Regions from separate parts of the Dermacoccus sp. MPR-E5 genome, predicted to be linked through region 1. Evidence: riboswitches for the same ligand, from Rfam matches in the RefSeq annotation. Region 1 holds a riboswitch; each other region holds the start of a gene.
What was found. Region 1 has a riboswitch for S-adenosylmethionine ahead of AC1RS9_RS09875 (TauD/TfdA dioxygenase family protein). Riboswitches for the same ligand answer to the same signal wherever they lie in the genome.

Region 1 (4,204 bases):
TGGGAGAACCGCTGGGGCTTCGCCGCGAAGATCGACGAGATGCGCGGCGAACTGCCGCGCGAGCGCGTCGTGCAGGACGTCGAGGTGCCCCTCGAACAGCTCGAGACGTTCATGCCGTGGTTCGACGAGCACGTCGGCATGACGCCCGTGTGGGTGTGCCCGCTGCGCCTGCGCGGCGACGACGCGTGGCCGCTGTACCAGCTCGAACCGAACCGCACGTACGTCAACGTCGGGTTCTGGGGCACCGTCGCCATCACCCCCGGGCGGGCTGACGGCGACGTCAACCGCGACATCGAGGCCGTGCTGCCGACGATGCACGGCCACAAGTCGCTCTATTCCGACGTCTACTACGACGCCGAGACGTTCGAAGAGCTGTACGGCGCAGACGAATACCGCCGCATGAAGACGAAGTACGACCCGCAGGGCCGCCTTCCTGAGTTCGCTGACAAGATGAGGACGCACGCATGAGCCAGACCACGACCGCCACCCCCCTCGTCGCCCAGGCCGTCCAGGCCGTGTTGGAGGAGCCGTTGCCCTTCCGCATCACGGCGTACGACGGCACCGACATCGGCCCGCGCGACAGCGACATCGCCGTGCGTGTCGAGAGCGAGGAGGGGCTGCGCTACCTCCTCAGCGCCCCTGGCGATCTCGGCCTCGCCCGCGCCTATCTGACGGGCACGCTGACCGGCACCGGTTTCCACCCTGGTGACCCCTACGAGGTGTTCAGCCGCATCAAGCGTGACGTGCGCACGAAGCAGCTGACGCCGAAGGGCGTCGCGTCGGCGCTCGCGCCCGTCGTCAAGCAGCTGGGGCCGAAGGCGTTCGTCCACCCGCCGCTGCCCGAGGTCGAGAACGAGCCCCGCTGGAAGCGCCACCTCGCCAAGGTGAACCCGGTGGGTCGCGCCGCCGACTCGATCAAGCACCACTATGACGTCTCGAACGCGTTCTACGAGAAGGTGCTCGGTGACTCGATGGCCTACACGTGTGCCGTGTTCGACACGCCGGACGACACCCTCGAGGAAGCGCAGGAGCGCAAGTTCGCCCTCGTTGCCGACAAGCTCGACCTGCAGCCCGGCCAACGGCTGCTCGACGTCGGCTGCGGCTGGGGCGGCATGGCGATGCACGCCGCTCGCGAGCGCGGCGTCCACGTCATAGGCGTCACCCTGAGCAAGGAGCAGGCCGAGTGGGGTCAGCGCGCCGTGCGTGAGGCGGGCCTCGAGAGCCTCGTCGAGATCCGCCACGGCGACTACCGCGACGTCACCGAGACGGGCTTCGACGCCGTCAGCTCGATCGGCCTCACGGAGCACATCGGCGTGAAGAACTACGCCAACTACTTCTCGTTCCTGCACTCGAAGCTGCGCGACGGTGGCCGCCTGCTCAACCACTGCATCACGCGTCGCGACGACACGGCATCGGCCAAGCCGGAGCCGTTCACCGATCGCTATGTCTTCCCCGACGGCGAGCTCGCCTCGCCGGGGCGGCTCATCAGGGAGTGCCACGACGCCGGTTTCGAGGTTCAGCACGACGAGAACCTGCGCCTGTCGTACGCCCTGACGCTGCGCGACTGGTGCCGCAACCTCGAGGCGAACTGGGATTTCTGCGTCGCCGAGGCGGGCCTGCCGACCGCGAAGGTGTGGGGCATCTACATGGCCGGTTCACGCCTCGGGTTCGAGGAGGGCTGGCTGCACCTGCACCAGGTGCTCGCCACGAAGACGACCGACAACGGCGACAACGGCGGCTACCCGCTGGGCTCGCACTGGGCACCCTGAGCTCTCACTGGCGGTGCTGAGCGGCTGCCCGTTGCCCGTCCAGACGTAGGCGACGCGCAATCATGACGGTGGGGGTGATGCCGACGAGCATCGCCGCCACCGTCATGATCTGCGTCCACGCGAACGCGTTCTGGAACGAACTGTTCGCGATGGCGACGGCCGCCGAGCGCAGGTTGAACGCGAGGATCGCGGCGCGGGCCCCTGACGCGCGGCGTGTGCGCGCCCAGTAGACGAGAGCGCCGACGGCCGGCGCGAGCAGCGACCACATGTACGCGCTCAAATCGCTGCCACCATGCGACTTCACGAACTCGACCGTGACGATCGACGCTCCGATCTCGAACACGGTCACGGCGATCATGAACCATCGATCACCGCTGCTCACGGAAGGGGGAGTGCTCCACGGGCGTTCTGCTCTCAGTATGGCCGCCCGGGTGCGGCGGGCCCCTGACGAATGTCACGGTGTGGCCGCCGTTGATGCATAACTCGACCTTTATGTTTGGCCAGTGCTACGTTATGTGTGGGTCACGAGCCCCGGCGCGAAGTCTCGGCTGGCCGGGCGGCAACCCCCATGCGAACGCACACGCGCGCCGGGGTGCCCCGAGTAACGACCCGGCCGCCCGTCGACCGACGCGGCGGCAAGCGCAACGAAGGGTCTGCCATGACACTCCTCGACACCACGCCCGACACGAACGTCGACTCCGCGAGCGGCGCACCGACGGGTGTTCCGACGAGCGCAGCGGCGCGCCACGGCGGCACCGTCGCGACGCCCGGGCTGCGCATCGAACGCCTCGGCCCGGCGTTCGGCGCAATCGTCCACGGCGTCGACCTCGCGCAGGTCGACGACGCGATAGCGTTCGACCTGCGCCGCGCGCTGCTCGCGCACAAGGTGCTCTTCTTCCGGGGTCAGGACGCGTTCGACGACGACGCTCAGGTGCGCCTCGGAAACCTGCTCGGCGAGCTGACGGCGGGCCACCCCGTCGCGGGCACGCACGAGCGCAAGGAGATCTACTCGATCGACTCCTCCGACCCCGAGTTCTCGTTCTCCGACGAGTGGCACACGGATGTCACGTTCATGAAGGAGCCGCCGGCCATCAGCGTCCTGCGCGCCGTGACGCTGCCGGACTACGGCGGCGACACCTCCTGGGCCGACGCGCAGGCGGCGTACGACTCGCTGTCGGAGCCGTTCCGCGGCCTCGTCGACCAGCTCGTCGCCGCCCACGACGGCAACCGCGAATGGGGCGCCTACCTGCGCAAGAACGGTGGGCAGGAGTGGAGCGGCGAGGTCGTCACCGAGCTGCCCGTCGTCGAGCACCCCGTCGTGCGTGTGCACCCCGAGACGGGCCGTCGCGGGTTGTTCGTCAACCCCGGTTTCACCTCCCACATCGTCGGCGTGTCGCAGGCCGAGTCGCGGGCGATCCTCGACGTGCTGTACGCGCACCTGACGCAGCCCGAACACACCATCCGCCACCGTTGGGCGCCCGGCGACGTCGGCATCTGGGACAACCGCGCGACGTCGCACTACGCGAACCGCGACTACGTCGACGCCAACCTTGGCCCGCGCGCCATGAGGCGCGTGACGGTCGGTGGCGACAAGCCCGTCGGCGTCAATGGCCTGACGGGTGGCGCAGCTGCCTGACGGTGTGAGCTGACATGGCGCGGTGCGGGTCTCTGGGGCCCGCATCGCGTCGTCATGTACCCCTCTGCGATTTTCGTCCCCCTTCGCGAATCCCGTCCCCATCGGCGAATCCCGTCCCCATCGGCGAATCCCGTCCCCATCGGCGAATCCGGTCCCCATCGGCGAATCCGGTCCCCATCGGCGATTTTCGTCCCCATCGGCGATTTGCGTGTGTACATTCGTCCAGCCGGCCGTCGGGAAAATCGGTCGCCGGGGGCGTCGCACGGTGATGGAATGACGGGATGCTGACGCTCATCAGGCCCGACGCCGCTCGCTACGACGACTGGAAGGACGCATTCGACGAGTTCGGCGCGACGCCGAAAGACGGCACGGGCTATCGTCGCGACGACGTCGTCGACACGTCGCGCGCCGGGTTCGACGCCTACCTCACCGATCGTGCGCGCCAGGGCGATACGACCGTCGCGCCGCCTGAGGGATTCGTGCACTGCAGCTATTTCTGGGTGCTCGACGGCCCGCGGGCGGGGGAGGGTGACATCGTCGGCTTTCTGGCCCTGCGTCACACCCTCACCGAGGTGCTGTATGAGGCGATCGGTCACATCGGCTACTCGGTGCGTCCCAGCGCTCGTGGGCGGGGCGTCGCCGCGGGCGCGCTGATGCTCGGTCTCGACGAGGCGCGGGCGCTCGGCGTCGAACAGGTGCTGGTGTGCTGCAGCACCGAGAATCCGGCGTCACGTGCCGTCATCGAGAAGTGCGGCGGGCAGTTCGAGGACGTCCGCTCCCACCCCGCGTTTCCGGGCGA
Region 2 (4,204 bases), on a different contig from region 1:
CCGACAGGCGCGCCATGTTGCCGTCGAGCATGTCCGAGAAGACGAAGACGGTGATGAACAACGTGCCGACGAGGAAGTCGCCGCGCGGATAGAACCACAGTGCACCGAACGCGACACCGACGGTGCCCACGATCGTCACGACGTCGGGGCTGATGCCGAGACGCAGCAGGAGCTGGGCGATGGGCCGGAAGATGGCGGAGAAAAACGCGCGCGCGTACTTGTTGAGCATGGTGGTTCAACTGTAGCGGTTCGATATACCCGTTCGAGGCAGCGCACTGCCCGTGGTGCCCGGTGTCAGTCGTTCGGCCAGTTCGCGACGATGCGCTGACGGCTGTCCTCGAGCAGCACCGGCAGCGCCTTGGTGCGCCCGATGATCGGCATGAAGTTCATGTCGCCACCCCAGCGCGGCACGATGTGCTGATGCAGGTGCGCGGCGACGCCGGCACCTGCGACGTCACCCTGGTTCATCCCGAGGTTGAACCCGCCCGGGTTCGACGCGGCCTTGAGGGCACGCACCCCGGCCTTCGTCAGCTTCATGAACTCCTCGGTCTCGTCGTCGGTGAGGTCGATGTACGAGGCGACGTGACGGTACGGGCACACGAGCAGGTGGCCCGGGTTGTACGGGAACAGGTTCATCACGACGAAACAGTGCTCACCACGGTGGACGATGAGGCCGTCGGCGTCGGTCTTCCTAGGCGACGCGCAGAACGGGCAGCCGTGGCCGGCGTCCTTTGTCGGACGCTCGCCCTCGATGTACGCCATGCGGTGCGGCGTCCACAGCCGCCCGAACCCGTCGGCCTCGCCCGCGAAGGCGCCGGCTTGCTCGATGAGGATGTCGTCCTGCGAATCAGTGTTGAACTCGTCGACCATGGCCCGATCCTAGAGCCCCGCCTGCCTCGACGCAGCGGCCGCGGGTGGGCTCGCGCGCACCATGCACCCCGGGTGAGCGGTCTCAGACCGCCGCGATCTCGCGCAGACGCGCCGGGACAATGGTTCGGTCGGCTTCCCCCGCGTGCGCGACGTCGCCGACACGGCCCGCCAACGTCCGCGCGACCTCGGCCGCGTCGCCGTCACCGACGACGGCGACGATGCTCGCCAGCCCGGCGAGGCCCGTGACGGCGTCCTCGAGGTCGAGCCAGTCGTCGTCATCGAGGCCGGCCGCCGCCCCCGGCCATGCGACCGAGGCGGCCATGACGCCGTCACGAGCCCACTGCTCGACAGCGTCGCGCGCGAGGGCGCCGTCAGCACCGAGGTGCAGGACGACGGCGTTCGCGACCGGTTTGGACGGGCAGGCGATGCAGCGCTCGCGCTGATCGAGCGCCCAGATGACGTCGTCGCTCATGACGCACGCTCCGCATCGCGGCGGGCGTCGAGGCCGAACGGCGCCACACGCTGCATGTGACGTTCGTCCGGCGGGCCGAAGCCGGCCCGTTCGTACAGCCTGCGGGCACGCGGACGGGCGTTGAGCATCATTCGCGCGACGTCGTGCGCGTCGGCCCAGGCGTCGACGATCCGCAGCATCCGCTCGGCCAGGCCCTGGCCGCGCGCCGACGGCGTGACGAAGACGACCGCGATGTAGAGCGACGGCTGCGCCGGCCGAGCCAGCGCCGGGGGCCGGTGCACGAGCGACGTCTGCACCATGCCGAGAGCCGTCCCGTCAGCACTCGAGGCGAGCCACGTCGGCAGATCGTCGTAGTGCGCGAGCCAGTGATCGGCATACTCGGTGATGAAGCCGGAGCGGTTGCTCTCCCCCGCCTCGAGGTCCATCTGCAGACGCAGCGCCGCGCAGGCGAACGCGTCTTCGCGGCGCGCGCGGACGATCGTCGGTGTCATGGCAACAGTCAAGCACGGCATGAGGGTCGTCGCCCGTAGGCGCGTCGCGTCAGCACGGGGCCGCGACCGGAATGTGAGACAGCATTCCCGCCTGATGACACCACCCGGCCTAGAGTGGCCGCAGGTCACGAGCGCCAGCGTCAAACCCCGGTTTGCTGGCCGGCAACCCTCCCACCGCGGCGGGGTGCTCCGGGTGACGACCTGGCCCGGCGCCGAGCGCGTCCGGGCAAGCGCGGAGGGATTCCCCTTCGGGCACCACACGTACGGTGCGCCGCCCGTGCGTCCACGCACTCCTCAAGAGGGACATCATCATGAGCTCCGAGAACTGGGCCTTCGAGACCAAGCAGATCCACGTCGGCCAGAACGTCGACGGCGACACCGGCGCCCGGGCGCTGCCGATCTACCAGACGACGTCGTTCGTCTTCGACTCCGCCGAGACCGCGGCCAACCGCTTCGGCCTGTCGGATCTCGGCCCCATCTACACGCGCATCGGCAACCCGACGGCGCAGGCGGTCGAAGACCGCATCGCCGCGCTGGAGGGCGGCGTCGGCGCGTTGCTGCTCGCGTCGGGTCAGGCGGCGACGACGTTCGCCATCCTCAACGTCGCTCAGGCCGGCGACCACATCGTCGCCTCGTCCGCGCTGTACGGCGGCACGTACAACCTGCTGAAGTACACGCTCAAGCGACTCGGCGTCGAGACGACGTTCATCGACAACATCAACGATCTCGACGAGTGGCGCGGCGCCATCCGCGACAACACGAAGCTGCTGTTCGGCGAGACGCTGAGCAACCCCGACCAGAAGGTGCTCGACGTGCGCGGCCTCGCCGACGTCGCGCATGACGCCGGGGTGCCGCTGTTCGTCGACAACACCGTCGCGACGCCGTACCTGCTGCGCCCGATCGAGCATGGCGCGGACGTCGTCATCCACTCCGCGACGAAGTACCTCGGGGGGCACGGGACGTCGATCGCCGGCGTGCTCGTCGACGCCGGCACGTTCGACTACGCCGCCGACCCGGCGAAGTTCCCGCAGTTCAACGAGCCGTCGGAGAGCTACCACGGTCTCGCGTTCGCCCGCGACCTCGGCGTCGGATCGCCGCTCGGCGCGAACCTCGCCTTCATCCTCAAGGCGCGCGTCGAACTGCTGCGCGACCTCGGCGCGGCCGTCTCCCCGTTCAACGCGTTCCTCATCGCGCAAGGCCTCGAGACGTTGTCGCTGCGTGTGGAGCGACACGTGGAGAACGCGAAGAAGGTCGTCGAGTTCCTGAAGTCGCAGCCGCAGGTCGAGACGTTGTTCTACGCCTCCGACCCGTCGAGCCCCTACAAGGAACTCGCCGACCGCTACCTGCCCGCCGGCTCCGGCGCCGTGCTGTCGTTCGAGATCGCCGGTGGCGTCGAGGCGGGCAAGAAGTTCGTCGACGCCCTCGAACTGCACTCGCACGTCGCGAACATCGGTGACGTCCGTTCCCTCGCCATCCATCCTGCGTCGACGACGCACTCCCAGGGCAGCGACGAGGACCGCCGCGGCGCCGGCGTGACGCCCGGCCTCGTGCGGTTGAGCGTCGGCATCGAGAACTCCGCCGACATCATCGCCGACCTCGAGAAGGGCTTCGCCGCAGCGAAATGACCATGCGCTGAGGTGGGTCCCCGCGACGGGTGACGCAGCCGGGTTTCGTACCCCGAGCGTGGTCATCCGGCCGTGTCGAACGCCGGCCTTCGGGTGCACATGCCAACACACGAGCGCGCCCCCGAACCGCGAGGTTCGGGGGCGCGCGTCGTCGTCGCGGCAGGAGTCAGCCGGCCGTCGGGTCAGTGTTCTGACGTTCGGTGATGACGCGGGTGATCTCGGCGATCGCGTCGGCCACCGGCACGCCGTTCTTCTGCGACCCGTCGCGGAAACGGAACGAGACGGCGCCGTTGTCGCGGTCCTCTTCACCGGCGATCAGGATGAACGGCGCCTTCGACTTGGACGCGTTGCGGATCTTCTTCGGGAAGCGGTCGTCGCTCATGTCGACCTCGACACGCACGCCGGCTTCGCGCAGCTTGATCGCGACGTCCTGCAGGTAGTCGTAGTACTCCTCCGCGACGGGCACAGCGAGCACCTGAACCGGCGCGAGCCACGCCGGGAACGCGCCCGCGTAGTGCTCGACGAGCACGCCGAGGAAGCGTTCGATCGAGCCGAACTTCGCCGAGTGGATCATGACGGGCTGCTGGCGCGAACCGTCCGCCGCCTGGTACTCGAGGCCGAAACGAGCGGGCTGGTTGAAGTCGTACTGGATCGTCGACATCTGCCAGGTACGGCCGATGGCGTCGCGCGCCTGCACGGAGATCTTCGGGCCGTAGAACGCGGCACCGCCCGGGTCCGGCACGAGC
Region 3 (4,204 bases), on a different contig from region 1:
GGCGCGTCGAGCAGCAGCCGCTGAGCGCTCGAACCGAGGATCAGCTTGCCGACGGGCGTGCGGCGACGCAGCCCGATGACGAGCAGCGCCGGGTCGAGTTCGGCCACCTCGTCGAGGATCACCTCGACCGCGTCCTGGCCCTCCTCCACCTGCACGACGCGGCCGCCGACCGCGTCCGCACTCTCCTGCGCGGCAGCGCGCGCGTCGTCGCTCGGGACGGTCGAGACGAGTACGAGCGGGCGCCCCAGCACACTCGACTGACGCACGGCCTCGGCCACCGCGGCCTCACCCTCCGGGCCCGGAGCGAAACTGACGACGACGGACATGCGCAACCCCTGTTCTGCGACTGTGGCGATCGGCTCACACGCTACCCGAGGTGCCGCGAGCGCCCGCCGTCACGCCACGGGACGGACGCGGCCCGCCTCGGCCGTGAGCGGCCGGGCGATGACCTCGCGCACGAGCGCCGCGATCTGGTCGGCCTCGATGAGGAAACCGTCGTGACCGTGCGGCGAGTGGATGAGACGCAGCCGTCCGCGCCCGTGAGCCCGGACGATGTCGGCGGAGGCGCTGACCGGGAACAGCCGATCGGAGTCGACCGCGGCGACGACGAGCTCACCCCCGAACACCCGAAGCGCAGGCTCGATGCCGCCGCGGCCGCGGCCGACGTCGTGCGTCGCCATCGCCTGCGTGAGCCGCACATAACTCATGGCGTCGAACCGCGCGACGAGTTTCGCGGCGTGGTGCTCGAGATAGCTCTCGACGGCGAACAGGCCGCCGTCGAGCGTGCGGTCCGCTCCCTGCGACTCGCGCCCGAACCGCTCCTGCAACTCGTTCGCGCTGCGGTAGGAGGTGTGCGCGATCTGGCGGGCGAGCCCGAGCCCCGACGTCGGGAAGACGCCCTGCTCGAGGTAGCCGCCACCCCGGAAATCCGGGTCAGCTTCGATTGCCCGCACCTGCGTGTGCCCCCACGCGATCTGGTCGGCGCCCGCCGCCGCGCAGCTCGCGACGACGAGGGCGCGCTGCACCCGATGCGGGAAGGTCGCCACCCACTCCGCGGCGCGCATCCCGCCGAAGGAGCCGCCGATGACGGTATGGAAGCGCGCGATGCCGAGAGCGTCGGCGACCCGCGCCTCGGCGCGCGCCTGATCCCTGACGCTGACGTGTGGGAAGCGCCCGCCCCACACCCGGCCGTCTGGTGCGAGCGACATGGGACCCGTGCTGCCGCGACAGCCGCCGAGGACGTTGATCGCCACGACGAACAGCTCGTCGGTGTCGAGGGGCGCGCCGGGGCCGATGAGACCAGGCCACCACCCCGCCGTCGGCTGCCCGGGGCCGACCGGCCCGACGACGTGCGAGTCTCCGGTCAGGGCGTGCTCGACGAGGACGGCGTTGCTCGCGTCGTCGTTCAGCTCGCCCCAGCACTCGTACGTCATGATGACGTCGGGCAGGGCGGCGCCGTTCTCCAGCGTCAGGGTGCCGATGTGGACGGCACGTGCGTGCGGGTTGAACCCGTCGTCGGTGAGGGGCGCCGCGGGGTCGGCCACGGCGAGGCGACGGTGCGAAACCATGACGTCCTCGATTCCGAGGTGGGTCGCAACCCACCTCTCGCGCTTGCCGCCCACGGGCGGCCCTGTCGTCACCCGGGGCACCCCGCCGCGAGGGAGGGTTGCCGCTCAGCAAGCCGGGGCTTGTGTCGCTGAAACTCTTGACCTGCGACACAGTAGGCGGCCCTGCCCGCGGCTTCCATCGTTCGCGCGACGACGTCCACGATGTGGCGCGCTCCCACAACCGGCACGCTCGTCAGGCGACGGAACTCTGCCGAGCCTTCGTGTGGAGCGCACCGACGGCCTGCTCGTACGACAACCCCGTGCCTGTGATGTCGCGCAGCAGTTGCCCCAATGACGTCCGCCCGATGCGCAGCGACGCCGCGGCGCACGCACCGGCTCCCCGCAGGTCGCCTTCGCGCCAGGTCGCGGCGGCCTCGAGGGCCTTCCACGCGGCGCGGCCGTGGCGCGGCACGAGCGGCAGCCAAGTTCGCAGGCACGCGCTCGTCATCGGCGGGCCCGGCTCGCCGAGCGGCGTGCCCGGGCTCAGCAGACGGAAGAGTTCGGGTGCGACGCACAGGAGGATCTCATCGCGCGTCGGGCCGTCGACGACAGCGTCGGCGAGCACCTGCAGGTTGGCGCTGCGGGAGCGTCGCCGGGTGCCCGACGCGGTGTCGGGGACGTCGCACAACCGTGCCCAGGCGGCTCGGACGTCGACGACGCTGGGAACGGGGCGCGCGGTGGCGGCCATGGCCTCGCCGCCGCGGCGGACGTCGCGAAGCTGCTCGCGGGTCTGCTCTGACAGGGACGGGATCTCGTGGATCGCGCCGTCACAGCAGCCGAGCTCGCATTCGATGGCCCACCAGTGCTCGTCGCTGGCACCGAGGACGTGGTGCAGCGGCACGCGGCGCTCGATGCGTTTCGCGAGGGCCGCGATGTCGACGCGGCCCGGCTCGCAGCGATAGGCGATGGCGATGGCGGCCTGCGCACCCATCGTCGCGCGCCGCTCAGCGACGACGTCGAGCATGTGCGCCGTCTCCCCGTCGCACGCATCGTCCGCCCAGCCGAGCACCCCCGCGAGCGCACCGTCACGTTCGAACAGGACGATGACGGCGCCCGCCCCCTCGGAGCCGACGAGATCGGGAAGGGCTGCCACCAGGGCGCTGAGGCCCTTGAGTCGTGTTGTTGTCTTCATGCCCCCAGCGAAACCCATGACGCCACCCGCGCGCTGACCACGAGCCACAAACCTGTGGACGAGGCATCCTGCGGGCCGCGAAACGGGCCGTAGCCGTCACACCTGTGGGTGAGTGGGCCGTTCGAGCAAGGCCAGGCGGGGGTTCGGGGCCCGTTAGATCGTCGCCCGGAAGCCCGTTGATGCGCACGGACGACACATCGCCGAACCGGCCCGGACACGCCGAACGCCACCCGCCGAAGACGAGTGGCGTTCGGGGTGGAATCAGGGCGACGTCAGGCTGACGGCGGGATCTGCGCGACGAAGTCGCGACGCGCCGACTGGGCGATCTTGCGGATGAGGACGACATCGAGGCCGCCACCGATGAAGCCGCCCGCCACGGGGATGAGGCGCGGAATGCGCGTGAGGAAGCGACGCCCCACCTGCGAGCCGAGACGGAACGCAACTGACTTGTTCACGACGGCGAGCGCCGCCGGCGGCAGCCTGCGCGTGGCGACGTTCGTCGCGACGCCACCCGTCATCGGGCCGAGGCCCTTGAGGACCTGCGTCGCGTCCGCACCGATGAGGTCGAGCAGGATCGCCGAGCGCACGGCTGGGTCGTCGACGTCGTGACCGTTGATGGCGGCGATTGCCGCGACCATGCGCGTCGCGACGGTGTAGAAACCGATGACGTTCGCGGGCAGTGCCACGGGGAGCGTGACGAAACCGCCGAGGTTGGTGAGGAAGCCGTTCGCGCCCGCGAGCTTCGTGTGTGATGCGACGACGTCGTCCATCGCCGCTTCCTTGGAGCCCGCCTTCTTCATCGCCTCGTCGGCGACGGCGCGGGCCGACTTGAACGTCGCCACGCCCCCGATGCCCACCGAGATGAGGTGCTGCGCCAGGGTGTTGGCCGTCGAGTCGAGCATGCCCGACGATTTCTCGGGGGCTGCAGGAGCCTTCTTGTCTTGACCGAATCCGAACATGAGGTGATCCTCCCAAGTTGGCGGGGGCCCGGCAAGCCACCGCAGGGGTGGCCGCAGCCAGGCGAGCGTTGCGAAGCCCGCGTGGCCGTCGGCTCAGACCGACGGCCGGCGAGAAGCGCTCGCGGGCTCACAACGAGCCCTTGGTGCCCGGATCCTCTCCCTCGGCGCGCAGGAACTGCTCCAGCTCGGCGCCGATCTCGTCTGCGCTCGGCAGGTCGTTCATCTCGGCGGCGAGGAGCGAGCGTCGACGACGACCCTCGGTGAAGGCGTCGTACTGCCGCTCGAGGCCCTCGACGACCTCGGTGACCTCGTCGTTCTCGCTGATCTGCTTGGCGATGTCGGCGCGATGCAGCCCGGCGATCGCGGCGAGCTCCTGAGCGGGGATCGCCAGCCCCGTCAGCCCGCAGACGGCCTCGAGCGCGGCGAGCGCGGCGTCCGCGAACTCGACCTGCGTGAGGTAGTGCGGCACGTGGATCGCGAAACCTGCGGTGTCCATGCCTGCCTCG

Region 2: linked by a shared signal. The riboswitch ahead of AC1RS9_RS03020 (bifunctional o-acetylhomoserine/o-acetylserine sulfhydrylase) and the one ahead of AC1RS9_RS09875 (TauD/TfdA dioxygenase family protein) in region 1 are both predicted to bind S-adenosylmethionine.
Region 3: linked by a shared signal. The riboswitch ahead of metX (homoserine O-acetyltransferase MetX) and the one ahead of AC1RS9_RS09875 (TauD/TfdA dioxygenase family protein) in region 1 are both predicted to bind S-adenosylmethionine.

Annotation. Positions count from the first base shown of each region.
Region 1 is NZ_JBXASS010000011.1:39,535-43,738, reverse strand. It holds gene AC1RS9_RS09890 (FAD-binding oxidoreductase) at 1-468, shown strand, start outside; gene AC1RS9_RS09885 (SAM-dependent methyltransferase) at 465-1,769, shown strand; gene AC1RS9_RS09880 (hypothetical protein) at 1,774-2,127, opposite strand; SAM riboswitch class IV at 2,290-2,417, shown strand; gene AC1RS9_RS09875 (TauD/TfdA dioxygenase family protein) at 2,428-3,405, shown strand; gene AC1RS9_RS09870 (GNAT family N-acetyltransferase) at 3,687-4,204, shown strand, end outside.
Region 2 is NZ_JBXASS010000003.1:102,991-107,194, forward strand. It holds gene pgsA (phosphatidylinositol phosphate synthase) at 1-229, opposite strand, end outside; gene AC1RS9_RS03005 (HIT family protein) at 295-870, opposite strand; gene AC1RS9_RS03010 (hypothetical protein) at 953-1,342, opposite strand; gene AC1RS9_RS03015 (GNAT family N-acetyltransferase) at 1,339-1,833, opposite strand; SAM riboswitch class IV at 1,957-2,072, shown strand; gene AC1RS9_RS03020 (bifunctional o-acetylhomoserine/o-acetylserine sulfhydrylase) at 2,145-3,458, shown strand; gene thrS (threonine--tRNA ligase) at 3,625-4,204, opposite strand, start outside.
Region 3 is NZ_JBXASS010000013.1:87,296-91,499, reverse strand. It holds gene AC1RS9_RS11160 (universal stress protein) at 1-326, opposite strand, end outside; gene metX (homoserine O-acetyltransferase MetX) at 396-1,568, opposite strand; SAM riboswitch class IV at 1,603-1,711, opposite strand; gene AC1RS9_RS11150 (hypothetical protein) at 1,801-2,739, opposite strand; gene AC1RS9_RS11145 (EcsC family protein) at 3,012-3,698, opposite strand; gene AC1RS9_RS11140 (PAC2 family protein) at 3,826-4,204, opposite strand, start outside.